2 regions of the Bacillus paramobilis genome follow, and region 1 is predicted to be linked to the other one. Evidence: riboswitches for the same ligand, from Rfam matches in the RefSeq annotation. Region 1 holds a riboswitch; the other holds the start of a gene.

Evidence for each region. A riboswitch is a leader RNA that binds a small molecule or an ion and turns the genes downstream of it on or off. The one in region 1 is predicted to bind magnesium.
Region 2: another riboswitch for magnesium. It lies ahead of mgtA (magnesium-translocating P-type ATPase); the one in region 1 lies ahead of AABL52_RS18965 (cation-transporting P-type ATPase).

What each region holds. Positions count from the first base shown of each region.
Region 1 is NZ_CP151108.1:3,715,027-3,730,035, forward strand. It holds gene AABL52_RS18950 (DUF7507 domain-containing protein) at 1-10,957, shown strand, start outside; gene AABL52_RS18955 (FbpB family small basic protein) at 11,030-11,170, opposite strand; gene AABL52_RS18960 (5'-3' exonuclease) at 11,509-12,375, opposite strand; gene AABL52_RS18965 (cation-transporting P-type ATPase) at 12,507-13,232, opposite strand; M-box (ykoK) riboswitch at 13,576-13,741, opposite strand; gene AABL52_RS18970 (DUF350 domain-containing protein) at 13,870-14,256, opposite strand; gene AABL52_RS18975 (glutathionylspermidine synthase family protein) at 14,249-15,009, opposite strand, start outside.
Region 2 is NZ_CP151108.1:1,272,214-1,287,222, forward strand. It holds gene AABL52_RS06695 (aromatic acid exporter family protein) at 1-746, shown strand, start outside; gene AABL52_RS06700 (L,D-transpeptidase) at 763-1,323, shown strand; gene AABL52_RS06705 (DUF3894 domain-containing protein) at 1,455-1,694, shown strand; gene prli42 (stressosome-associated protein Prli42) at 1,772-1,864, opposite strand; gene AABL52_RS06715 (GNAT family N-acetyltransferase) at 2,054-2,599, shown strand; gene AABL52_RS06720 (tripeptidase T) at 2,727-3,845, shown strand; gene AABL52_RS06725 (hypothetical protein) at 3,890-4,090, opposite strand; gene AABL52_RS06730 (DNA polymerase IV) at 4,232-5,470, shown strand; gene AABL52_RS06735 (MgtC/SapB family protein) at 5,512-6,213, opposite strand; gene mgtA (magnesium-translocating P-type ATPase) at 6,325-9,030, opposite strand; M-box (ykoK) riboswitch at 9,357-9,524, opposite strand; gene AABL52_RS06745 (DUF3932 family protein) at 9,711-9,962, opposite strand; gene rnz (ribonuclease Z) at 10,152-11,075, shown strand; gene sdaAB (L-serine ammonia-lyase, iron-sulfur-dependent subunit beta) at 11,822-12,481, shown strand; gene sdaAA (L-serine ammonia-lyase, iron-sulfur-dependent, subunit alpha) at 12,500-13,378, shown strand; gene proI (pyrroline-5-carboxylate reductase ProI) at 13,431-14,270, opposite strand; gene AABL52_RS06770 (MBL fold metallo-hydrolase) at 14,436-15,009, shown strand, end outside.

The DNA of each region.
Region 1 (15,009 bases):
TGTACCAACTATTCCTGCTGTAAATCCAATTACGAATCAATCAGGCACTACATTCCAATACACGTACGATCCATCCAAACCAGCCATCATGCAGATGGTGGCCTCTAACACTGTACAGACAACTATTAATAACGCTACGATTACCGCTACAAAATCTGCGGATAAACAGTTTGCGAACGTAAATGATATTATTACGTATACGACTACTTTAACGAATATTGGGAACACACTTGCATCAAGTATAGTATTTACAGATGCCATTCCAAGCGGGACATCTTTTATTCCAAATAGTGTAACAGTAAATGGTACTACGCTCTCTAATGCAAATCCAGCAAATGGCATAGCAATTGATCCGATAAATCCTAATGCAAATACAACCATCTCGTTCCAAGTGCAAGTAAATTCCATTCCGAATCCGAACCCTATCCCGAACCAAAGTAACACAACGTACCAATATTTCTTAAATCCTAACTTACCTCCAACATCCTCCAATGCGTTAAGTAACGTAATAACAACTCAAATTAATAACGCTACAATCATCGCTACGAAATCAGTAAACACACCGACTGCTGCAATTGGAGATATCGTTACCTATACGATTGCAGTTACGAACACAGGAAATATTCCCGCTAGTGCAACTGTTTTAACGGATGGACTTGGCGCAGGGGCTTCATTTATCCAGAATTCTGTAACTATTAATAATGTTCCACAGCCAGGATTAGATCCATCACTTGGTATTCACTTAGCAGATATTCCTCCCGGAGATACTATATTCATTACTTTTCAAGCACAAATTTTAGCGATACCACCTAGTGGCACATTAACAAATAATGCTCTTGTAAATTATGAATATAACGTGAATCCAAACCAATCACCAGCTGTTGGTAGTACCATTACGAATACGACGGTTACTCCAATTATTGATGCTACTCTATCTATAAATAAAACTGTCAATTCAACATTCGCTACTATTGGAGATACACTCACTTTCACTTCTACCATTATTAATTCCGGGAACACTACCGCAAACAATGTTATTTTTACAGATTTACTGCCAGATGGTACGACGTTTATCCCAAATAGTTTTACAGTAAATGGAACGACTATTCCTAATGCTAATCCACAAAACGGTACCAATATCGGTAACATAAATTCAAATGCATCAGTTATACTCAGCTTTCAAGTAAACATTACAACGATCCCAAATCCGAATCCAATTCCTAACAGATCATCGCTTCAATATAGCTTTATTGTTGATATAAATGAACCGCCTGTTTCACGAACAGTTCAATCCAATAAAACTTTTACACAAGTAAATACTGCCTCCGTAATCGCAACAAAAACTGCAAGCAGTGCATTTGCTGCTGTTGGAGATACAATTACGTATACAACTACCCTCACTAATAGCGGAAATACTACCGCAAACACACCTGTTTTTATCGATATATTACCACCTGAACTTTCATTCGTTCCTGATAGCTTACAAATTAATACCATCCCACAACTTGGATTTAGACCAGATAGTGGGGTTTCTTTAGACCCCATTCCAGTTGGAGGAACATCAACAATTAGCTTTCAAGCTACCATTGGCTCAATACCAGCTACAAATCCTACGTTGAATCAATCCAGTACGACGTATTCTATCATTGTGGATCCTACCCAGCCGCCAGTGACAGAAACAGCTACAAGTAATCCAACTTTAGTGCAAATTAACGAAGCAATTATTCAAGCAACAAAAAGTGTCGATCGTCTATTTTCTGACATCGCACCCGGAAATTCATTTTTAACTTATACAGTTTTATTAGAAAATATAGGAAACACAACTGCTACTAATATCACTTTTACAGATCCGATTCCAAATAATACAGTATTTATAGAAGATAGCGTTCGAGTAGGTGGGGTTTTATTACCTGGAGTAAATCCGGCGAATGGGATACCAATTGGGGATATTATTGCAGGAGATTTTATAAACGTCACCTTCCGTGTGCAAGTAGTTAGCATCCCAAATCCTATTTTTACAATCGGACCTGGGGGACCAAACTCACCCGTTGTAAACGGAGCTTCTATTAATTATCAATTTATGACAGGACCTAATTTACCACTCGTTTCACGAAGTACAACATCTAATCCGGTTTCAACACAAATAAATTCCGGAGAAATTTTGGCAATTAAATCTGCAGATAAAACTTTTGCAAAGATCGGGGATACACTTTCCTATACAATTTCATTAAGCAACCCTGGAAATGTCACTTCACAAAATATACTTTTCACGGATATTTTACCTGATGGAACGACATTTATATCTGGTACTCTTGTAAATGATTCTGGTGCTCAGCAAATTGGAAACCCCGCTAACGGAATTCAAGTTGGAAATATAAATCCTGGCAGTACGATTGCTATTACGATAAACGTACTTGTAACAAACATTCCAAGTATAAATCCAATTTCAAATTTTAGTTCTGTACAGTATTCACATGTGATCGATCCTAGCCAACCTGCCGTATCACAAACGAATATATCTAATACTGTTTCGACAACTATTAATAGTGCTATATTAACTACTACAAAAAGTGCTGATAAATCCATTCTTTCTGTCGGAGATACGATTACGTATACAACTACTATTACAAATACAGGAAATACTGCAGCAACGAATATTACTTTCACAAGCGCTATTCCAGCCAACACTACATTTATACCAAATTCGGTCACAATCAATGGTATGCAGCAACTTGGTGCACGGCCAGCACTTGGAGTCAATATACCCAATATCGCTCCTAGCGAAACAGTAACCGTTACTTTCCAAGTAACTGTTATTTCTATTCCCCCTTCAAGTTCAATTATGGATAACGATACAATTTTATACTCTTATACCGTTGATCCAAGCGCAGCTCCTGTTACTACTTCTACTTCAACGAACAGCGTTACAAACCCTGTACTAGATGCTATGATAACGATGATTAAATCAGTTGATCAAACACTTGTAACACTAGGTGATACTATTACCTATACGACACTTTTAACGAATAGTGGGAATACAAATGCTACGAATATTACGTTCACTGACCTTATTCCAGACGGTACAACGTTCGTTTCGGATAGTGTCACAATAAATGGCATCACACAAATTGGTCTTAATCCTAATACAGGTATTACAATTGGATCAATTGCTCCTAACAGCTCAATAGCAATAGCATTTCAAGTTACCGCTACTTCTACTCCTGTTCAAAATCCTATTGCCAATTCGGCTAGTGCTTCTTACACCTTTATCACTGACCCTAATGCCCCTATTGTTTCAAGGAATGTTACTTCAAACACAGTGTTCACTACAATTAACACAGCTATCATTCTTTCATTAAAACAAGTCGATAAATCCTTTAGTCGTATTGGAGACACACTCACCTATACTATTACTTTAACAAACAATGGAAACTCATCTGCACAAAATGTTATTTTCTCAGATACAATGCCGAGCGGAACTACATTTATTGCAAACTCATTTTCTATTAACGGGGTTTCTCAAAGTGGTGCGGACCCATCGAACGGTGTAAATATTGGGCCTATAACAGCTGGGAATACAGTAAATGTTTCATTCCAAGTAACCGTGGACTCATTACCAACTGAAAATACAATTGTAAACTTCTCATCGACATCGTACCAATTAGTCTCACCGCCTGATGCAGAAACTTCAATTAGCAATCCTGTTTCAACTCAAATTAACGAAGCTATATTATCCATGACGAAAAACGAAAGTGTATCCTTTATAGACGTCGGGCAAACTGCTTTTTACACTACTTCTATTTCGAATATAGGAAATACAGATGCAGCCAACATTGTATTCACAGATGTATTACCGAGCGGACTCACATTTGTTCCTAACACATTAACTGTTGATGGTGTTTTACAACCTGACGCGAATCCAAATACAGGTGTATTACTTGCAACACTTCCACCAAATGAAATATATAGTATCGTATTTCAAGTTACGGTTAACAGCATCCCACCTATTAACCCTGCACCAAATATAGCATCAACGACGTATGAGTTTACTGTTGATCCAGGGAATCCGCCAATATCGAGTGCAGCTACCTCCAACACGACACTTCTTCAAATAAACAACGCAAATATTATTAGCACAAAAACAGCAGCTCTTACTTTTGCGGATGTTGGTAATACAATAACATTTACACTTAACCTTCCTAATACCGGGAATGTGGCTGCAACTGATGTTACCGTTATCGATATACTTGATAGCAATTTAAGTTTCGTTCCAAACAGTTTCACAGTTAATGGGCAAACCATTCCAAACGCTGATTTATCTACTGGTGTAAATATCGGTTCCATTAATGGTGGAAACACATCAATCGTCACATTCCAAGCCATCGTTTCAACCCTCCCAATCAACAATCCTATTTCTAATTCGGCTCTTACCACTTACCGTTATATTGTTGATCCAGATCAGCCGTTCATTTCAACTTCTAATCAATCTAATACAACGACAACACAAGTTAATAGCGCTATCCTTACTGCACAAAAAAATTCAAATGTGGAAGCAGTAGATATTGGGCAAGATATTGTCTACTCAGTTACGATTACAAATAGCGGAAATGTTAGTGCGACGAATGTTATTTTTACCGACCTAATTCCAGACGGAACTTCCTTTGAACCGAATAGTTTTACACTTAACGGAACTACCATCCCAAATGCAGACCTAATTACAGGCGTTCCAATTGGTGATATTGGGCCAAACGAATCTGTCATTGTAACATTTCATATTAGTGCCGATGAAATTCCGCCTATAAATCCAATTACCAATCAAGCTAGTGTTAGTTTCCAACACATCGTCAATCCAGCTAATCCTCCTGTTTCAAAAAACATTACTTCAAATAGTGTTACAACAACAATTGAAAGTGCTATTTTAACTACTACTAAAATCGGAGATAAAGCTTTTGCAACGATTGGTGATACAATTACGTATACAACTACGATTACGAATACAGGAAATATTCCTGCTAATAACGTTATTTTCTCAGACCCGATTCCATCGTGGACACAATTTGTTGCAGGATCAGTTATTGTTGATGGCACACCATTAGCATCTGCTTCTATCATTGACGGTATTGGCATAAATACAATCATTCCAAATCAAACTGTAACAATCATGTTCCAAGTTCAAATCACAAGCAACCCAACAACGTTCACACCTGAACTCCAAAACTTAGGATTTGTGAACTTCCAATATAACGTAGGAAATGCATTACAGGCCCAGCCTGGCAATGTGGAAACGAACGTCTTCGTTACTTCTATTAATTCAGCGATACTTTCAGCTGTAAAAACTGCTAATACAGCCTTTGCAAATATCGGAGACACGATCACTTATACGGTCCTTATTCAAAACAGCGGCAATACAAACGCTACGAATCTAAATTTCTCAGATCTTATTCCAGCTGGAACGACCTTTGTTGAAAATAGTTTTTCTGTAAATGGAAGTATCATTCCAGGGGCAAATCCAAATAACGGGGTTAATATCGGAACCGTGAATGCTGGTAGTTCCTCAGCCGTTACGTTCCAAGTCATAGTTACATCTACTCCACCTTCGAACCCAATTACAAACGTTGCAGCTATTCAATACGAATTTATAGTTAACCCGACCTCTCCTCCTGTTACAGGCACAATAACTTCTAATAGTGCTTCCACACAAATTAATAACGCGACTGTTACAACTGTTTTAGAAGCAAATCGTACAATCGTATCTATTGGAGATATCATTACGTATACAGCAACATTAACGAATACTGGAAACTTCCCTGCAAATTCTGTATTACTCATTAATGGAGTTCCTGAAGGGGCATTATTTGTTCCAAATAGTGTCACGCTTAACGGGATTTCACTTCCAGATGCAAGTCCAACTCTCGGTATTCCAGTTGGTATTATCGCACCAGGTGATTCTGCTACTATTACGTTCCAATTTCTTGCAAGTTCTATTCCACCGCAAGGAGCGATTATAAATCAAGCACTTACAAGTTACACGTATATTGTCGACCCAAGTCAACCTCCAGTTACAGCAACATCTTCATCTAATACGGTAAATACAGCTGTCGTTGATGCATCGCTATCTGTAATTAAAAATACAGATTCTCTCGTACAATCTACTGACGGTACAATCACTTACACTGTAGTCGTTCAAAATAACGGAAATACAACTGCAAATACAGTTACTTTAACAGATTTGGTCCCAGAAGGAACTGCATTTATTCCGAATAGCGTAACCATAAATGGCGTTTCAGCCCCAGGTGCTGATCCAAACGTAGGCATTTCCTTAAACGCCATTGCACCTTCAGAAATCGTCACCGTCACATTCCAAGTTATCGTTCAATCCATTCCAAGCGTGAATCCAATTTCTAATATAGCCCGTATTGACTATACTTTTATCGCCGATCCAACTGCTCCTATCATCTCTCGAACCATTACGTCTAATCCAGCTTTCACACAAATTTCGGATGCGAATGTTCTTTCTTTAAAAGCTGTCAATGCACAACAAGCAACAACCGGTGACATTTTGACCTATACGATAACGCTAGAAAATACCGGAAATATTCCAGCTACTAATCTCATATTTTCAGATACGCTTCCAGAAGGGACTACATTCATAGAAAATAGTTTTACACTTAACGGAGCAGCTATACTTGGTGCAAATCCAAATGCAGGCGTTACTTTGCCTAACCTAGTAGCAAACGCTACTCACCTTATTTCGTTCCAAATTCTTATTAACGATTCATTCTCGCAACAATCGATTACAAATCAATCTAATACAACATATACAATTCAACCAGACCCAGGGCAACCGCCTATTACTGAAACATCTACAAGTAATATTGTCATTACAAATTTCGTGCAAGCACAATTGACAGTTACAAAAACGTCCAATCCAATCACTGTAGATATTGGCGGAACTATACTTTATATTTCTGAAGTGAAAAATACCGGAAATGTTGACGCAATAAATATTACTTTTACAGATGCTATTCCAGCTGGGACTACATTCGTTCCAGACAGTGTCACAATTAACGGTGTACTTCAGCCTGATGCAAATCCTGAAAACGGAATACCAATTGGAACGATTCCACCAAACAGTTCCAAAACGATACTATTTCAAGTACAAACAAATAATCCACCTACTGAAACCGAAATTGTAAATCAATCATCTGTAAATTACCAATATGTAAGTATTCCTACAGCTCCACCAGTGAATCGCTCTGCAAATTCTAATATTGTTACAACATCACTTCAAAATGCAAATATTATTTCTGTTAAACAGGCGGATGTTACTTTCGTATCCATCGGGCAAAATATTACCTACACAAATACACTACAAAATATAGGAACTGTTCCAGCTAACAATACGTTGTTCATTGACAACATTCCAGAAGGTACTATATTCATTGAAGATAGCTTATCAATAAATAATGTTATTCAGCCTGGTGTGAACCCTGAAAATGGAGTAACCCTCGGCACGATACAACCAAATGAAACAGTCACTATTTCATTCCAAGTACAACTTACAAATATACCAGAGGGCAACACAGTCATTAACATTTCAGACACTTCGTATGAATACCAAATTGACCCTAGTTCTCCGATTATTCAGCGTAGATCATTATCAAATGCAGTAAATACTGAAGTGCGGACGGCAAATGTGAGTGCAATTAAATCCGCTAACAGATCTATTACACGCACAGGTCAAATCATCACATATACAGTCGCAGTTACAAACGCTGGTACAGTACCTATTACAAATACTCTCCTAATTGACGCAATTGCTGCTGGCACTACATTCGTTCCAAATAGCATCCTTGTAGACGGCATACCAAGACCTAACGAAAATCCGATTACCGGTATCAATCTTGGTATTATTCTTCCAAATAATACGATTATTGTTACGTTCCAAGTAAATGTAGTCTCTGCACCTTCTCAAAATAACATTAATAATATCGCCGTCATCCACTATGAGTATCAGCCAGACCCAAGCTTGCCACCAATTTCAGAAACGACATCTTCCAATACTACAAATATACAATTTATTGATGTGATTCTTATCGCTACAAAATCCGCTAATACAGTATTAGCTAATATTGATGAAACCATTGAATATACAGTACTCATTCAAAATAACGGATCCACTACAACTAACTCCATCTTTTTTACAGATACTATAGAGGATGGAACAGTATTTATTCCGGGAAGTGTAACAGTTAACAACACTGCACTTCCTGCAGCAGATCCAAATATCGGCTTTTTCACCCCTAATATTACGCCAGATCAAGTGACTACAATAACGTTCCAAGTTTCCGTTACGAATTTACCTGCTGTAAACCCAACACCTAATACTGCAAACATCGTCTACGATTTTATTTTCAACCCTGACTTTGCACCTATTCAAAAATCTACTACTTCCAATACTACTTTCGTCCAAATTAATGACGCTGATATCGTTTCACTGAAAACAGTTGATTTGACCTCTGTAGCAATTGGTGACATTTTAACTTATACAATAACTTTAACGAATACAGGAAATACGGATGCTACTTCTGTTGTATTTACAGACAATATCCCTGATGGAACAACCTTTATAGACGGTAGTGTTTTAGTAAATAATATCCCTCAGCTTAACGCGGATCCAAGTACTGGTATACTTGTAGGAACGATTGCTCCTAACGCTTCTATCCTAGTCACGTTTTCCGTTACCGTGGTATCTCTTCCAGCTAGCAGCCGTATCCAAAACCAATCCACTTCTCGTTATACCATTAATGGTGAAGAACAAGTATCGACTAGTAATATTACCTTCACTGAAGTTATTTCTGCTAATGTAATCGCAACAAAAACAACACCTATCCAATATGCTGACCTACAAACGATTATCCCTTACACCATTTCCATCACAAACAATGGAAATATACAAGTAGAAAACATTATCGTTACAGATATCATCCCAGCAAATACGAGCTTTATAGAGAATAGTGTTATTGTGAATGGCACCGCTCGTCCAAATGACAATCCACTTAACGGGATACAACTTGATAACATTCCGCCTAATACGACAGCAACTATTCTATTCCAAGTACGGGTTACTTCAATTCCGCAAACAAATCCAATCTCTAACACGAGTACAATTGAATACCAATACACGTTACCAGATCGACCACCTATTACCGAAACTATTATTTCATCAGCTGCCGTAACAACAATTAATCATGCGACTTTGAATAGTAGTAAAACTGTTGACCTTGCATTTGCAACAGTCGGTGACACGTTAACGTATACGATTACACTCAATCAAACTGGTAATGTTGCAGCAAATAATGTAACCATTCAAGATATGATTCCTCAAGGTACTACATTTATAGAAAATAGCGTCATTGTAAACGGAGAAGCCCTTCCGGGAGTTAATCCAGTAAGTGGTATACCAATTGATACTATAACTGTCGGCGGAAACGCTGTCGCTTCATTCCAAGTAACCGTGACTTCGATCCCAACACCAAATGAATTGACGAACCAAGCCATTACTACTTTTAACTATATAGTCAATCCAAATAACGTACCTGTTACGAATACAACTACAACAAATACCGTCACAACGATTGTCCAAAATGATAATGTCTTTGCTATTAAGTCTGTTGATGTAACGAATGCCTTACCTGGTCAAACTGTAATGTATACAATCACAATTACGAATAGCGGTAATGTAACGATTGAAGATCTTCTTGTCATAGACACGGCACCAGTAGATACAACCTTCGTTACGGGCAGCGTTACGATTAACGGAATCAATCAGCCTAATGCAAACCCTGAAAATGGTATTACATTAGGAAACCTTGCTCCTAATGAGTCTACTATCATTACTTTCCAAGTAACAATATCTCCTTCGACTCTTCAATCTGCAATTAATAACGATGCTTCTGTTTCCTATACTGTTACCATTGATCCGAATGAACCGCCTATTACAATTACAAAGCAAACAAATGTCGTTACAACAACAGTAGTTGATCCTATGGTTCGTATTAACAAAACAGCCGACACATCTATTGCCGTTATAGGTGATATGATTACATTCACATTAGAGGTATTGAACCATTCCCCGATTCCTACGATAAGTACTTCTATTTTAGATACCATTCCAACTGGTACAACATTTATAGAAAACAGCGTAACCATTAACGGCACTCCTGTTCTAAATGTCCGTCCAGACACTGGTATGAATATCGGTGCTTTACCAGCTGGCTCCGTAGCAAAGATAGCATTTAAAGTTCTCGTCACGTCTATCCCTTCAAACAGCACAATTATCAATTCTGCTTCCGTCACAGCCGCCTTCCAATTGACACCACAGGACCCAATTATTACTTTCATTGACAATTCAAATATCGTTCGTATACCAGTTCAATTTATAACTGCAACAGTAGTGAAAGATGCTTCCGTCAGCTCAGCTTATTTAAACCAATATTTTGATTATACGGTGCGTATTACAAATACTTCTGATATTTCACTTTCAAATGTTTCATTACAAGATACCATTCCACTAGGTTTACAATTTATGAACGGCACTGTCTTTATTAACAGCGAACGCTCTCCACTAGCGAATCCGAATATCGGTTTCCTAGTCGCTACTAATTTGGAACCAAACGAAACAATTATTGTATTATTCACAGTACAAGTGATAAGTCCACCTGTTAATAATGAATTCAAAAACACGGCGAATATTTCGTTACAACTTCAAGTCTCGCCTACCGATCCACCAATTACAGTAACCGTTACAAGCAACGAAAATATCGTCACCTTTATTTCAGAAAATCCAAATGAAACACTTCCAAATTTAAACTGCTTCTTTGACGGGGAACGTTTTATACGCATTACTCCTCGAAATATACGAAATTACTTTTGGACTTGGATTTGGTGGAAATAATAAAAAAGAAAAAGCTTGTAGTTTGGATAGTATCCAAACTACAAGCTTTTTTCATAGGCCAAATTATCTTACTCAATTACTAGCAACTCTGTATGCTACATGTCGTTTCTCAATTCTTTCTTCAATTTCTTTCATATTTTCTTTATTATTTAATAGTGATTGTTTATTTTCAATTAATAATTGTTTAAAAGATTTTCTCACTTTTTTTCTCATTTTCATTTTCCTCCTTGGGGGATGGTTTATATAAAGTGAAACTTTAATCAGTGGGGGGTTCTTCATCCCCACTGATTATCAGCCCTCACCAATCGGACTTTTATGGGCAGTTGATCCCACCTAAATTCTTTGCTTTCGCTGAATTTTGAGGTGGGGGTCTTACTGCCCATTAAAGCGGGATAAAAGATAAAGAATTATCTGGTTGTTCTTATAATAATTGATTGTTGTGAATTCTATTTGAACTTCATATGAAAATTCCGTTTATTTTCTGACAACTTTGTGAACATACAAAAAAAGAAAGACCGATTCATTTTACTTGTAATCGGTCTTCCTAGTATTTATAGCATATTGATTAATATTTCAGGTCTTCCCCAATTCATTTCTTCACAAACGAATCTAAGTTTTTCTTCATCCATTGTGTGTAATCCTTCTTCTAGTGAACATGAAATTGGAACTTCACAGTGAATTTGTGCTAATTGTAATGAAATATTTAAGTTCTCTAAATCACTTTCAATCTTTGTACGCTGTGCTTTCGTTAATGATGATACATTTTCTAGTACAGTTGCTACTGTTCCGTGCTCTTGAATCAGTTTATACGCTGTTTTTTCCCCGATACCTTTTACACCTGGGTAATTATCGCTCGTATCTCCCATGAATGCTTTCGCATGCACGATTTGCCAAGGTTTCACACCTTTTTCTTCCATGATCTTCTTTGGTGTATAATATTCGTAATTTCCGATACCTTTGCGCAAGAGCATAACTGTAACGTTCTTATCAACAAGCTGAAGTAAATCCGTATCACCTGTTAAAATATATACTTCTGCTTCATTGCAGTATTGTTTTGCAAGCGTACCGATACAATCATCCGCTTCATACCCTTTCATACCGATAACTGGAATAGACAATTTCGCAGTCATTTCTTGTACTAAATCAAATTGCGGAATTAATTCTTCAGGCGGCGCTGCACGATTCGCTTTATAATTTGAGAACGATTCTGTTCTAAATGTCGTACTTCCCATATCCCAGCATGTTACGATATGTGTCGGTTCAATTGCTTGCATAGCTGTTAATAAATGTTTCATATAACCATGAATCCCGTTTGTAGGGGTACCATCTTGTCGTTTCATAAATTGTCCGTAGACACTTGTTGCGTAAAAAGCACGAAATAATAGTGCCATACCATCAACTAATAATACTTTTTTCATAATCCCTCTCCTACTACAAAAAATAATAACCCCACGTCATCACGTAAGGTTATATAAATAGATTACCATTCTACGTTTTTTCAACTTTGTCTATTATACATTGTTTTTGTATATTTAGCATCATTTACACATTAAGACATTCTACTACAACAAGTATGAAGAATTCCTGAATACGTATTTTTCCCAGTCGAAACAACTACAGCCTTTGCGTTTCCGCCAACAATATACGTCCCTTTGAAACATACGTTTTCAAGTTCAAGTGGATTATAGTCTTTCATTCGTTTTAAAGGAATAAATCTTTTGCGCTCAAGGTGATAGCAGCTTTCAAATTTCTCAATATTTGTATCTTTTCCTGTTAGCACAGATTCATTTACCAATAAATCATTCGCATAAATGATACGTACATCTGCTGGTACTATATCACCTTCTGAAAGAAAAATCATATCACCAGGAACAAGCTCTTGTACTGGCAAATTCATCATTTTTAATTCACCGGTTAACCCTGTTACACTAGAACATTCTACTCGAGACACAGTAATTTTCTCACATTGTGATCCATCACGCACATGTTGTTTTGAAAAACCTGGAATCATTCCACTTAGCTTCATCATTACTTCCGCAATACGCGCTCTTTTTGAAGTTAATTCATTTCGGCCGTATACTTGAATGCGTTTTTGCGCCTCTTTCATAGATAATCCGTCTCTTGTTGTTTTAAAATACGCAAATACAGATTTTACATCTCTCGTTGCGATTTCAATTAATAAATCTTTATTTTTTTGAAGCATTGTTTGTTCTTTCATTGATTTTTTACTTAATTTATATGACGTGTTACCCACAGTTTTGTTTGCATATAACATATTATCGTCTCCTCCTGTACAACATAGGAAGAAACGCTTTGTTTCTCAATTTATCCACTTTACCTTAACAGTGTCTAGCGCTTAAGCATGCATATAAACGCTACATTATGATAAATATAGAGGGAGGAACAAGTCGTTTCCTGCCTACATCATATATTTTTGAATTGAAGTATATGGGTAACGGAACCGAGTCAGAATTTGACATGCTCCTCACCTCCTCGTTTAATTTTATAGTTTATACTATGAAATTACTCATAGCTTTGTAACAAAAAGACCCTTACTCTGAAAAGAGTAAAGGTCATGACATACACAAATAAACGATTCCTAATACAATTAGAAATCTACGGACCTCTCCCTCGCCGAGTTTTAGCACTGTATAGCATAGGTACATTACCAGCTACGTTAAGAAAAACCTTAATTCGATCATTCCTGTTGACCCATTGGCGTCTCTCGACATTTTTGGGCAGTAGCATTTCTCTATACAGGAGCCTCACCTAACAGAGACTTATTTTTTATTACATAGAAAATGTTACTCTTATTTAAAATAGATGTCAACAGTAGCCTACAATTTTTTCGAAAGGTATGGCAAACTAACGTATATAAAAATAAAAAACTTTACGTTTGAGCGTAAAGTTTTTTAATAAGTTATACAACCTGCAATTACAATCCCAATGGAAAGCGATAAAAACATAAGAAACAGACCGACTGCTTGATTATCTTCTTCAAGACTTTTGTTTATATTAAAGCGTGGTGTAAGCCACTCAGCTAAATAATAAACGATAATTTGAGCCAAAATACCAACTGCTCCCCACGAAACCATATCAAGAAGTGAAATGGAATTAGCTGCTGTCGAATACAAAACAATAGCTAACCCAAGTAATCGTCCTCCAAGCACATAGCTTACCGCCTTATTTCCTTGAGCCATTAACTTAAATTCTTTTACTTTCGTTGTCACTTCCATTAGGAAAAGACCAATGCATAAAAGTCCCAGTGTTACTGCTAAATATAATAAAAAATTAATCATATACTTTCCTCCTTTTTATCCCTACCGGTAAATAGTACGATTCATTCCCCGTAATTTTTTCCCCAGCGCGAATACCGATACTACTCGCTTTTCCAGCAATTAAAAACGAACCAAACACATACGACAGTTTCTCCATCCCTTTTTCTGTTTCCAAGGATACGACTGGAAGTTCTATATATTTTTGAAATATCGGCAGTGACGCTTTATACGTTTGATGTGCATTTTGCATCATAATATTTTCGTCCTTATCACGAACGGTAATTGTGTCCCCTTCTCTACCAAATGAAGGTTTTTGAACGAAAGAACCTTTTCCTAAAAATAAATCTCGTTCTAAATATGTAGGTAACATATATTCTTTAATCCACTGTTGTTCCTCATTTGTATAAAAGGCCTCTTCTTCTGCTAACCCCCAAATCAGACACTGAATTGATTTGGGCTGAAGTAAAAATGCTGACAGAGGATTTATTATAAAAAGCTTTCCGGCTTTTACAAGTTGCAACAGTTCCACACCTACCAAGTCTCCTGTTTCAGGATCTTGATCCTCAATTAAATCTTCTATCGGATATGTTTGACGATATAAAACATCAATCGGTACTCCATCGCTATCCACTAAAGCATCTTTTGTAATTCTAAGTTCTGACATTGGCACTACTTTATTTTCAACATGGCATAACTGACTCAAATACATAGTCGTATTCCAATCCTCAATATGTTCATGATGTGCTGTAAAAACAACATTTGGGTTATCTATTC
Region 2 (15,009 bases), 2.4 Mb from region 1:
ATACACCACTAGCAATTAGTATATTATTACTTACATTTATTCCGACTGCAGTTATGCTTAAAATTCAAGAAGGTATTGTCACGAGTTCAGTTATTGTGATGCATCTATATTCATTGAAACAAATTACATGGCTTATTGTTGGAAATGAAATTGCGATATTAACGATAGGAATTAGCGTGGCTTTATTAGTGAATATGTATATGCCAAGTAGTGAAAATAAGCTAAAAGAGTATCAGTATACAATAGAAAGTAATTTTAAAACAATTTTGTTTGAAATGGTCGTTTATTTACGAAACAGAGAAAGTAATTGGAGCGGGGCAGAACTTATTGAAACTGAAAATATGCTAAATGAAGCAAGGGATTTATCGTTTAAGAAACTTGAGAACGCATTTATGCGAGAAGATGGCTATTACTATCGCTACTTTAATATGCGTATGCAGCAATTCGAAATTTTAGAGCGAATGATACCACTAGCAGCTTCTTTATCATGGACATATGAACAAGCTGACATGATTGCGGATGTGGTTGAAAACATTGGGAATGCTATTAGCCCTGAGAGTACTGGGGTTATTTCCTTAAGACAGCTGCAAGAAATGAGAGAATTATTTAGAGACATGCCATTGCCAGTTACACGTGAAGAATTTGAGATACGTGCGAAGCTTGTTCAACTTGTGTATGAAATGGAACAATATTTACTCATTAAAAGCCGTTTTAAGGGAAAGGATAATATAAAAGAACTTATATAGAAGGTAGGAATTATTTATGCCGTATCTTCTCTCTTTCATATTATGTCTTTCTTTATCACCTATTTGGCCTCTTGGTGATAATCCACGTGCCGGAGACCCTTTCATTATTGTAAATAAAGCGACGAATAAACTAGCTTATATTGACGATGGAAAGATTCAAAAGGTTTTTCCAGTAGCGACAGGGAAAACAAATGAATTAACTCCAGAAGGAACTTTTGATGTTGTAATGAAAGCGAAGGATCCGTATTATATTGCGAAGAATATTCCAGGCGGATCACCGAAAAATCCACTTGGGTCAAGGTGGATTGGATTTAATGCAAGAGGAACTGATGGAAGTAAATATGGAATACATGGAACAAACCAACCTAGTTCAATTGGAAAGTATATTTCACAAGGATGTATAAGAATGAAGAAAAACGATGTGGAGTATTTATTTGATCGCATTCCAATCGGAACGAAAGTATGGATTGTGAAGTCGAAACAATCATTTCAGCAATTGGCAAAACAAAAAGGAGCCATTGCATATGAAAAAGCCAACGAAAAGGTTGGCTTTTTCTATTGTAATAAGTTGTCTTGACATGTGTACATAACCATGAGTTAATGAGAGTATAGAAAGATAAAGTGAAACTTTAATCAGTGGAAGGTTTTTGCCCGCTGATTATCAGCCCGCACCAATCGGGGTAAAAATTAGATAAAGGGGTTGCTCATATGTACTTGAATTCAAAAATTTCGTATATGCAATTTTTTATGGGATTTCTATTTGTTATTACATTCATATTGGCAACTTTTAATATATGTTCTTATCTTGTAGCAATTGTATGTATGGCTTTACTCAATCTTACTTTTGTTATTGGAGCATTTCAGCAGAAACAATATACAAGTTTTATAACAGCACTTGTAATGTCATTTTCCTTTAGTATTGTAGCGATTGTGCTCTATATAAAATAAACCATCTCGATATCGAGATGGTTTATTTTATTATGTTATATGTAAAAAGTAAAAAAAGGACGAACACATCGTCCTTTTTACCAAAACATACTTGCGCCAGCAAGTAATGTTGTTACAAGCATAGAAATTAGCATTACATAAACCATAACTTTTTGAGCTTTTTTATGCATCGTTAAACCTCCTTGCAAATCAGTACAATATCATTGTAACGAGAAATGATATTGTGGACAAGGGGAGAGAAGTGACAAAATTCGAGAAGTGCATGTAAAGTATAACAGGAAATTTATATGCATGTAGAGAATATATAATAATGATAGAGTATAAGTTTTTTGTTATGCAAGCTGAAGAATGGAGATACGATGATGAAAATATATGAAACAAATCGTTTACATTTAAGGGAAATTGATGAGTCGTATGCTGAAAAAGTTCTTCAATATTACGACAGAAATCGTGAATTTTTAAAAGCTTGGGAAGAGTATAGACCGGATGATTTTTTTACGTTAGATTATCAGAAGAAAAAGTTACAAAGGGATAGAAAAGAGTTTGCAGAAGGTAAAATCATCAGGCTTTGGATCTTTAAAAAGGGTGATGATACAAAAATTATTGGATGTATCTCATTTAATCTAATCGTTCGCGGCATTTATCAATCTTGTGTGCTCGGCTATAAATTAGATAAGGCAGAATTGAATAAAGGTTACACGACAGAAGCGCTTAGGAAAGCTATTCAAGTTACTTTCGAAGAATTTCAGTTACATCGTATAGAAGCACCGATTATGCCACGGAATTTAGCATCTATACAAGTAGTGACGAAGATAGGTTTTCAATATGAGGGCGTGTCTAGGAAGATGTTAATGGTAAATGGAGTATGGGAAGATCATATGCGCTGGGTATTGTTAAATGAGTAATAGAAAGCAGATGGTTATCTAGACATATAAACCGTCTGTTTTTTGTCTTGTATTTCGAAACTTTTGCGAAATTCTGTTATAATTAATAGTGTTACATACATAATGGTAGTGCAGGAGGCGCAGTCTTATGATTAATCAAGAACGTTTAGTAAATGAATTTATGGAATTAGTACAAGTAGATTCTGAAACGAAATTTGAGGCAGAAATTTGCAAAGTATTAACAAAGAAATTTACAGATTTAGGTGTAGAAGTATTTGAAGATGACACAATGGCTGTTACTGGGCATGGTGCAGGTAATTTAATTTGTACATTACCAGCAACAAAAGATGGTGTTGATACAATTTACTTTACTTCTCATATGGATACAGTAGTTCCTGGTAATGGAATTAAGCCTTCTATTAAAGATGGATATATCGTATCGGATGGTACTACGATTTTAGGTGCGGATGATAAAGCAGGATTAGCATCCATGTTTGAAGCAATTCGTGTTTTAAAAGAGAAAAACATCCCTCATGGTAAAATTGAATTTATTATTACAGTTGGAGAAGAGTCTGGTCTTGTTGGTGCAAAAGCGTTAGATCGTGAGCGCATTACAGCGAAATACGGTTACGCATTAGATAGCGATGGAAAAGTTGGTGAAATCGTTGTTGCAGCTCCAACACAAGCGAAAGTGAATGCAATTATTCGCGGGAAAACAGCTCACGCTGGTGTAGCACCAGAAAAAGGTGTATCTGCAATTACTATCGCAGCGAAGGCAATTGCGAAGATGCCACTTGGTCGTATTGATTCTGAAACAACTGCAAATATTGGACGTTTTGAAGGTGGTACACAAACGAATATCGTTTGTGATCATGTACAAATCTTTGCAGAAGCGCGTTCTTTAATCAATGAGAAAATGGAAGTACAAGTTGCGAAAATGAAAGAAGCATTTGAAACAACTGCAAAAGAAATGGGCGGTCACGCAGACGTTGAAGTAAACGTTATGTATCCAGGATTTAAATTTGCTGATGGCGATCACGTTGTAGAAGTTGCAAAACGTGCAGCTGAAAATATTGGTCGTACACCTTCTCTTCACCAAAGTGGTGGCGGAAGTGATGCAAACGTAATTGCAGGACACGGTATTCCAACAGTTAATTTAGCGGTTGGTTATGAAGAAATTCATACAACAAACGAAAAAATCCCTGTTGAGGAATTAGCGAAAACAGCAGAATTAGTTGTTGCAATTATTGAAGAAGTAGCGAAATAATGTAATAGAAAAAGCGTGTAAATCATAATTGATTTACACGCTTTTTATTTTGATTCGATTGCTTTTACAAGGCGGATCAGCCAATACAAGAAAATCCATGGCAGTATATATGTTGTTATAATGCCCAGTAGACTTGGAAGGATTCCTGCTACGTTTATATCAAAAATAGGGAGTAATAAATAATTAATTAAGATGATTAATATAATAACGAGAAATGTATAGTTGAGTTTACTGTGTGATTTCATAACATATCACTCCTTTTACAATAATATCCATATCCCGTATTAAGTATAGCAAAAATAAGGATAAAAAGAATAAGTAATTATTATATTTTGCATGAATTTGATATAATGAAGGAACAAATGTTCTTTGAAGGGGTGAGTACTATGCGAGAAATGTATCCGAAAAATGGTCGTGTTATTTTACATGTAGATATGAATTGTTTTTTCGCATCTGTTGAAATTGCTCATGACCCATCATTACAAGGAAAACCGTTAGCAGTTGCTGGAAATGAAAAAGAAAGAAAAGGAATTATCGTAACATGTAGTTATGAGGCGAGAGACTACGGAATACGTACAACGATGCCTCTTTGGGAAGCAAAAAGGTTATGTCCACAATTAGTTGTAATGCGTCCTAATTTTACATTATATCGTGAAGCTTCATTTCAAATGTTTCAAATCCTTTCCCGTTTTACGGAAAAAATACAACCAGTCTCAATAGATGAAGGATATTTAGATATTACAGATTGCTACGCACTCGGTTCACCTCTTGAAATAGCAAAGATGATTCAGCAGGCGTTATTAACAGAGTTACAGCTTCCGTGTAGCATCGGAATTGCTCCTAACCTTTTCCTAGCAAAAACAGCTTCTGATATGAAAAAACCTCTTGGGATTACCGTGCTTCGAAAACGAGATATTCCAGAAATGATTTGGCCACTTCCAGTTGGAGCGATGCATGGAATTGGAGAAAAAACAGCTGAAAAATTAAATGATATTCATATACAAACAATTGAGCAATTAGCAAAAGGAAACGAACATATCATTCGCGCTAAAATTGGAAAGCATGGTGTTGATTTACAAAGACGGGCAAAAGGGATGGATGATAGGGAAGTTGACCCAAGTCAAATGGGACAACATAAAAGTGTTGGTAATTCGATGACTTTTTCAAAGGATATGGATGAAGATAAAGAATTACTTGATATGTTAGAACGGCTATCAAAATCAGTGAGTAAAAGATTACAAAAGCGAACTCTTGTCAGCTATAATATTCAAATTATGATTAAATATCATGATAGGCGGACAGTAACGCGGAGTAAACAATTGAAAAATGCGATTTGGGAAGAACGAGATATTTTTCAGGCAGCCTCTCGTTTATGGAAGCAACATTGGGACGGTGATTCCGTTCGTTTATTAGGTGTTACGGCTACTGAAATAGAGTGGAAGACAGAATCGGTGAAACAATTAGATTTGTTTTCATTTGAAGAAGATGCGAAAGAAGAGCCGCTACTTGCTGTTATTGATCAAATTAATGATAAATATGGAATGCCGATTTTACAAAGAGGCAGTCAATTATTACGTAAGCAAGAAAAGTCTTTCCAACAAAAATTAGAAAATAAGTTTATGTAGAAGGTGTCATGAAGCTGTACATATCATGACACCTTTCATTTTTAACTTGCTTCTAAATCTAATGAAGTTTTCCACCCAGCTGCAGTAACACCAGCTTCTAATAGCATTCTACTCACTATTTTTTCAATTAAGACTGCTGCATTTGTACTGCAATGTAATGTAGCTTGTATACACACTTTTTGCTTAGAATCCACGTCTTCACTATACAATTCTTTTAAACCGATGCCTTCAGAACTTACCATGTGCATAAGTAAAAACCGAATATGTGTTTCATGCTCTTCTGAACAAGTAAGAGAAAGGAAGTAGTTCGTTTGTTCAGGTGATTCTTCTTTTGATTTTTGATTCATAAAGAGGGCGATTGGACGGAGTAGTATATTTGCTAGTAAAACGCCGGTTGCACCTAATAAAGCTGCAACGAGGAAACCAGCGCCTGTAAGAGTACCAACAGCAGCTGCGCACCATAGAGTAGCCGCAGTATTAAGCCCTCTAATACTAAAACCATCCCGGATAATAACGCCGCCTCCTAAAAAACCAATCCCACTAACGACTTGAGCGGCAATACGTGAGGGGCTAGCATCGTGATCAAGCATGACGGATAATAAAACAAATATACAGGCACCAAGTGATACGAGAGCATTTGTCCGTAATCCAGCCATCCTGTGTCTCCATTGCCGTTCCATTCCGATGCAAGCACCTACAATAATTGCGATAAATAATCTTAATACAATGTCATACCATACCATCATGGTTACCTCCATACATATGAGTCCATGTTATGTTTTTGAGAATGAGTGGGGAGTACCTGCTCATTCTCAATTTTATCCCGCTATTTGCGGGCTGATGAAAGCTTCACTTTATAACCAGCTATGAAACTTTTTAATATAAACTTTTTTTAGGAACTGTGCTAAGAAAGCATAGCCTAATAGTATTCCTATTAACCAAGGGAAATAGCTAAGTGGTAATGCTTGTAATCCAACAGCTGCTCCAAGTGGCGAGAATGGAATATAAATTCCGATTGCCATAATACAAGCGGTTAATAAAAGAACCGGTATTGATGCAGTACTTTGAATGAACGGAATCTTCTGTGTTCTTATCATGTGAACAATTAAAGTTTGTGTTAGTAATCCAACGACAAACCAACCAGATTGGAATAATGATTGTTCGCTAGTTGTATTTGCACCGAAGACGTTCCACATGACTACATATGTGATGATATCAAATATGGAACTAATTGGACCGATACAAATAATGAAGTTCCGTAAGTTCGCAGTATCCCATTTTCTTGGTTTTTCTAAAAACTCTTTATCCATTTTGTCCCATGGAATAGACAGTTGTGAAATATCATAAAGCAAGTTTTGAATTAAAAGGTGAATGGCAAGCATCGGCAAGAAGGGGATGAAAGCACTTGCTACTAACACACTAAATACATTTCCGAAGTTAGAGCTAGCTGTCATTTTAATATATTTTAAAATGTTTCCAAATGTAGTGCGTCCTTCTAAAATACCTGCTTCTAATATTGTTAAGCTTTTCTCAAGTAAAATAATGTCAGAAGACTCTTTTGCAATATCGGTAGCAGTATCAACAGATATGCCAACATCAGCTTCACGTAACGCTACGGCATCGTTAATGCCATCTCCCATATAACCTACAGTGTGTCCGTTTCCTTGTAATACTCGTATAATGCGAGATTTTTGCATTGGATTTAGTTTAGCAAATACAGTTGTTTCTTCGGCTAATTTTGCTAATGCTTTATCAGGTAAAGAATCGATTTCGTAACCAAGGACAGGCTCACCGATATTTAATCCGACTTCTTTGCAAACTTTTCTTGTCACGATTTCGTTATCGCCAGTTAAAATTTTCACTTGTACGCCATGTTTCTGTAATGCTTGAATGGCAGTAGCGGCAGATGGTTTCGGTGGATCTAAAAAGCCAATATATCCAGCGAGAATCATATCATTTTCATCTTGTACCGCGTACTCTGTATCATTTATTGGTCTATCTTTTTTATAAGCTACAGCAATAACACGCATACCTTCACTATTTAATGTCTCACTTAGTTGTTTTACATTTGAGCGCATGTCATCGGTAAGAGAAACAACTTTTCCACCTACTTCAGTGTAGTTACAAATAGATAAAATTTCTTCTACTGCCCCTTTACAAACCATTGTATGTTCACCTGAAATATCTTTCACGATGACAGACATACGCCGACGAGCAAAATCAAATGGAATTTCATCTAGTTTTTGAAAAATGGATGGATTAAACTGCTGGTTTTCTTCTGTATGTTTCATAACGGCTTTATCTATTAAATTTTTCAATCCTGTTTGATAGAAGCTATTTAAATAGGCAAAGTGTAATACACGATTACATGTATTACCGTTAGGATCTAAATGGCGGACAAGTACAACTTTATCTTCTGTTAAAGTACCTGTTTTATCGGTACAAAGAATGTTCATAGCACCTAAGTTTTGAATAGAATTCAGTTGTTTTACAATTACTTTCTGTTTAGACATGTTAACGGCACCTTTTGCTAAATTAGCAGTTACAATCATTGGTAACATTTCAGGTGTGAGACCAACAGCAATTGCGATAGCGAAGAAGAAAGCCTCTTGCCAATCCCCTTTTGTGAATCCGTTAATGAGAAGAACGATAGGCGCCATAATAAGCATGAATGTAATTAAGAGCCAGCTTACTTTGTTTACACCTTTATCAAAGCTTGTTTCTACTCGTTTGCCGAGTACCTTTTTTGCTAAAGAGCCGAAATACGTATCGGTACTTGTGGAGATGACAACAGCTTTTGCACTACCACTTACAATATTTGTACCCATAAAACAAAGGTTTTCCATATCGAGTGGATTGTAATTTTTTTTCGTATTTTTCGGTAAGATATGTTTATTCTCTGTATGGTAGCAGTTTTCGTACTTTTCCACAGGAAGTGCTTCCCCAGTTAAAGAGGATTGATTCACAAATAAATCTTTAGCTGATAAAATACGCACATCAGCCGGAACGATATCACCGGCTGAAAGTGAAATAATATCGCCAGGTACAAGTTCTTCAATTGGAATTTCCATTGTATAATTTTGCTTTAAATTTGTTACTTTTTTTGTTTCATGCACAAATCCATCTATTCTAAAGACGCTTGCCGTTGTTCGAACCATAGCTTTTAACTGATCAGCAGCTCTTTGAGAACGAAATTCTTGTAAAAAACGAATCGTTGCACTTAGCATTACCATTACAGATACGACAAGGGTTCCTTGTATGTCATTTGTGAAAAAAGAGAGTGCGCCGAGAGCTAATAAAACAAAAATAAATGGATTTTTAAATGCCAGTAGAAATTGAATGTACCACGGTGCTGTTTTATTATGAGCTATTTCATTTGGGCCATATAAAGTAAGTCTACGAGCAGCTTCTTGTTTAGAGAGTCCATTTTGTGTTGTTTCTAGAAGTTGTAACGCCTTGTTTGCATCTTGTGTTGCGACTTCCACCAATAATTCGTTATTTGTTTTCATACGATCTTGATTGTAAGAATGTTTTGTTTCTTGTCTTTGTAAATTTAACATCGGTAGTTCCTCCTTTTTCATGAAGGAGGAAACAATCTGTTACTCGACTATTTAAAATTAGGAGGAACAGCTTCTTTCCTACCTACATGATGAAATATTAACGTAAAACATATGGGTATCTGGGCCGAATCATCAATTGCCAACTGTTCCTCACCTCCGTACAATTTAGTAGTTTCTGAATATGCTATGTTTGTTTCATAGTAAGGTGTATATATAAAAAGACCTTTACTCAAAACGAGTAAAGGTCTGAATTCGCATTTAAAAGAGTCCACAACAAATACTGTTATAAACATAGATAAAAACAGTTTTTGTGTATGACAAAATATACGCACCTCTCCCTCGTTGAGTTTTAGCACTGTATAGCATAGGTACTGAAACCAGCTACGTTAAAAAAGGCCTTCATTCCGACCTTTCCTGTTGACCCATTGGCGTCTCTCGACATTTTTGGGCAGCAGCGTTTCTCTATACAGGAGCCTCACCTAACAGAGACCATATTCAATTACAATTTGAATGTTAGCACTGTAAATTTATAGTGTCAATATCTTTTTTTGAAAAATCAAATAGGTTTATGATGACTATATAGTAGGAAATAAGTGGAGTTTTTTTGAAAGATGTTTGGAAAATAAATACTGTAATGAATATAAATAAAAAGCACTGATTACAGTGCTTTTTATTATAGATTATGAGATTGTAGCATTTTCAAAAATAACAATTTCTGAGCTGTTTGTTGTTGAAACGCGTTGTGCGTAATATGTTAAAGCTGAAGAAATATATGTCGGTAACGAATCATTTGTATGTGTTGTTGTATATTCATGGATTAATTCTTTCAAAGTCGTCCATTCTAATTGTGCTGGGTGATCAGACACGAAAGAACTTACCCAGCGATCAAATGAAGATGAAAAATCAGTTTGTAAACGAAATGCTTCTTTCATAATAAAACGCTCCCTTAAAGTGTAGTATAATCATTTTAACATAAAACACGAACAATTACTAAGTTTTTCGAGTATAACGTTCGTGATATATAGTTGTCTAGATGATTGGTTATGTAAATTCGATTTGCCATTTGAAATAACATTCCGTAAGATGAAAGGTAGATTATATAAAGAGCTGGAGGAAAGAAAGTGGAATTTGTATTTTTAGGAACTGGTGCAGGTGTTCCTTCGAAAGGAAGGAACGTTTCGGCAATTGCTTTGCAATTGTTAGAAGAACGAGGACAGACTTGGTTATTTGATTGTGGCGAGGCGACGCAACATCAAATATTACATACATCAGTACGCCCACGCCGCATTGAAAAAATATTTATTACGCATTTACATGGTGATCATATTTTTGGCTTGCCTGGTTTATTAGGAAGCCGTTCATTTCAAGGAGGGACTACACCTTTAACAGTGTATGGACCAAAAGGAATTAAACAATTTATTGAAGTGGCATTATCAGTAAGCACGACACATGTAAAATATCCACTTGAAATTGTTGAGATAACAGAAGAAGGTACTGTATTTGAAGATAATGAATTTCACGTGGAAACGAAAAGATTGTCACATGGCATTGAATGTTTTGGGTATCGCATCGTAGAGAAAGATATACAAGGTGCTCTTTTAGTCGATAAATTGCTGGAGATGGGTGTGAAACCTGGCCCTCTCTTTAAACGTTTAAAAGATGGAGAAGTAGTTGAATTAGAAAATGGTACGATACTAAATGGAAAAGACTTTATTGGTCCGCCTCAAAAGGGAAGAATTATTACCATTTTAGGTGATACAAGATATTGTGAAGCGAGTAGAGAGCTGGCACAAGACGCTGACGTACTTGTTCATGAGGCAACTTTTGCGGCAGAAGATGAACAACAAGCGTATGATTATTTTCATTCTACATCTAAGCAAGCTGCGAGTATTGCACTTCAGGCAAATGCAAAACGATTAATATTGACTCATATTAGTTCTCGTTATCAAGGAGATACATATAAGGAATTATGGAAAGAGGCAAGAGAGCTATTTTCTAATACAGAAATAGCTACGGATTTGAAATCATTTCCAGTAGATAGATAATAATGGTGTGAAAAAATGGTGACGAAAGGTTGCCATTTTTTTATTTCTAAAAAAAATTTAAAATAAATCTGTTATCATTTTATGCTTAAATTGGATGAAACAGAAAATTTTTATGATGTGAAGATATAGGATAAAAATACATAGTACCGATCATTTAGAAAAACTGTTATATAAGTCAGACGACATACGAGTGGTACAAATAGCAAAAATGGATTTTTATTCAGAACTTTTAAAATTCATTAAAAGTAAGCGTTTTATTAAAAACAAGCTATAATGAGGGCAGATTATAATTTATTGTAGGCTACATGCGTTTTAGCTATTTGTCGTAACAAGTGGAGTTGACTAAATCATGAGAGCGCAACATGGGAATTATAAATAAGAAGGATATTACTATTATTTGTACCAAGTCTTTTTTCACCTTGTAGATTTAAAGCACTAAAAGGTATGAAAGCAATGGGAGTTTCACTTGTTTATGCTATCCTTGTAAGGGGTTCTGTGTTAAACTTTGGATTGCTACCAGACTTTATTCTGGATTAGCTTATACTATTTTAAAATGAAGGTAATGCTAAGTTTCTTACTTTATTAGGATAACTGGTATTATTTCAGGATATATTGTTTTACTGTTATTCAAAAACTATCCAATTCGTACAGCGGAACAAATTCGTCGTACAACTGGAAAAGCAACCGATTCGGTAGCTTAATAGAATAGTAAAAATTTTTTTCATAGAGGTTTAGGGGGAGTTATGATGAAGTATCGCTCAGTATTTGATATTATTGGTCCAGTTATGATTGGTCCATCAAGTTCACATACAGCAGGCGCAGCAAGAATGGGGCAAGTTGCTCGCCAGCTGTTTCGTCATGAACCAGAAAGAGTAAGCATTTCATTATATGGATCATTTGCAAAGACGTATCGAGGGCATGGTACGGATGTGGCACTGATTGGTGGGATATTAGGGTTTGAAACAGATGACTTACGTATTCCAGAGGCGCTAGACATAGCAAAAGAGCGCAAAATCGAAGTAGAATTCATTGAAGAAGATGCAAATGCACCTCACCCAAATACAGCGAGAATTCGTTTGTATAAAGGTGAAGAAGAAATTGAAGTTGTTGCTTGCTCAATTGGTGGCGGTAAAATTGAAGTTGTAGAATTAAACGGATTCGATCTTCAATTAACAGGCACGAGTCCAGCACTACTTATTGTAAATAACGATCGCTTCGGTGCTATTGCAGCAGTAGCTTCAATCCTTGCGAAACATGAAATTAACATTAGTACAATGAGTGTTTCTCGTAAAGAAAAAGGAAGAAGAGCGCTTATGGTCATCGAAACAGATGAATTATTAGCAGATGAAGTGATTGAAGAAATAAACGCGCAACAAAATATTTGTCAAGTAACTATTATGGAATAATTGCAGGGGGGACACACCATGTTTCGGAACGCAGCGGAACTAGTGGCGCAAGCTAAAGAACAAAATGTAAAAATCGCAGAAATTATGATTCAATGTGAAATGGAAACAAGAAGTATTTCACGTGAAGAAGTAATTGCTGGTATGGAAAAGAACTTAGTCGTAATGGAGCAAGCAGTAGAACGTGGTATTCGCGGAGTGAAATCACCAACTGGTTTAACTGGCGGAGATGCTGTAAAAGTTCAGGCGTATATGAATAGCGGAAAAGGCTTATCTGGAGATACGATTTTGGACGCTGTGAGTAAAGCTGTTGCAACAAATGAAGTAAACGCAGCGATGGGAATTATTTGTGCAACACCAACAGCAGGGTCTGCTGGAACGGTGCCAGGTGTACTGTTTGCACTGCAAGAGAAATTACAACCGACACGCGAAGAGATGATTGAATTTTTATTTACAGCAGGAGCTTTCGGTATGGTTGTTGCGAATAATGCTTGTATTTCCGGCGCGGCAGGAGGTTGCCAAGCTGAAGTAGGTTCAGCAAGTGGAATGGCAGCAGCTGCTGCAGTTGAGATGGCTGGTGGAACGCAAGACCAAGCAGCTACAGCGATGGCGATTTCATTAAAGAATATGCTTGGTTTAGTATGTGATCCTGTTGCAGGGCTTGTAGAAGTACCTTGTGTAAAACGTAATGCAGCAGGAGCTGCGAATGCGATGATTTCAGCTGATTTAGCATTAGCTGGCGTAACGAGTACAATTCCATGTGATGAAGTAATTGAGGCAATGTTTAGAATCGGACAAACGATGCCAGTAGCACTTCGTGAAACAGCTGAAGGTGGACTTGCAGCAACACCAACTGGTCGCCGTCTGCAAGAAGAGATCTTTGGGAAAACTAATAACTAAACAATATATGTTTATAAAAAAATGGAGCTCAAGTAAGATTGAGCTCTATTTTTTATTTTTCTTTTGTTAGTTGTTCTAATGTTTTTCCAAGATTGTGTGATCGTTGTGTAGCCTGTGTAATACAAGAAATAAGTGCTTGTTGAAATTTATGTTCTTGTAATACTTCAATGCCTGCTTCGGTCGTTCCGCCAGGAGAAGTAATTTCCTTTCGCAAAACAGAAGGGTGTTTTTCGCTTGCTTTTAGCATTTCAGCAGCACCAATCATCGTCTGAAGAATAAGTGACTTTGCAACATCTTCTTTTAAACCAATTGTTTTTGCGGCCTCTTCCATCGCTTCCACTACGTAATAAATATAAGCGGGTCCACTTCCAGATAATGCAGTGACAGCATGCATATCTTCTTCCTCTACAACAGAGACGAGACCGATCGTTTCAAATAAAGCTATGGCAGTGCGAATATGTTCCGCTGTTGAATGTTTTGAAGGCGAGATAGCAGTAGCTGATTTTAAAATAGCTGCAGATGTATTTGGCATCGCACGAATAATCGGAACATCTTTTTGAAGTAGGTTTCTAATTGAGTGAGTAGAAACACCTGCTAATAACGAAATAATAAGCAGATTATTATGTATATCTTCTTTAAAAGGAGTAAGAGCTTCTGCAACATCCTTCGGTTTCATTGCTAGAAAAAGAATAGTCGTATCAGTAAGTAGCTCTTTTTTATTATGCGTACCTTTGACGCCGTATTTTTTATGTAGCTCCTGCAACCTTGTCTCGTTAGAACGATTACTTACAGTAATTTGTTCGCCTTTCACAACATTTGCATGTAACAAGCCACCAATAATAGCTTCAGCAATAGAGCCTGCACCGAGAAAGGAAATGTTTTGAATAGACATGATGTTCCTCCTTTAAATTGGGTTAGAAATTCTTATAAATGTACATACATTCGTTTTTTTATAGGAAACACCTCTTTTTATCTGAAAATAATGACAAATATATGTAGAAGTTGTAAACTGAAGAAGTATTCATTTTTGAACCGGAAAGAGACAGGGGGGCTAAGCATGACGGCGATTCACCGAATGGAGATTCCTGTGCCATTTGCAGTTGAAACTGTGAATGTGTTTTTAGTTGAGGGGGAAACATTAACATTAATTGATACAGGGACGAATACAGAAGGGGCAAGAAGTGCGTTAGAAAGTCAATTAGGTGCATTAGGATATACGATAGAAGATATTGAAACAGTGGTCATTACGCATCATCATGCGGATCATTGTGGGCTTTTAAATATATTTTCTGAGAAAACGAACATTATTGGACACCCTTGGAATGAGCCTTGGATCACGCAAAATCCAGAATTTTTAAAGCGGTATCATGAGTTTTTTAGAGAGACAGCTTTGCAATTTGGTGTTCCAGCAGCATTTTTAAAAGACGAGGCGTTATTGACGACAAGGACACTGAAATATTCTTGTAATAGATCGTTAACGCATACTGTGAGAGAGGGAGATCGTATTGATTCTTTACCTGGGTTTACAGTTATTGAAACACCAGGTCATGCTTCCACTCATATTTCATTATATAGAGAATCTGATGGAATATTAATTGGTGGGGATGCTCTCATTAGTCATATTTCTTCGA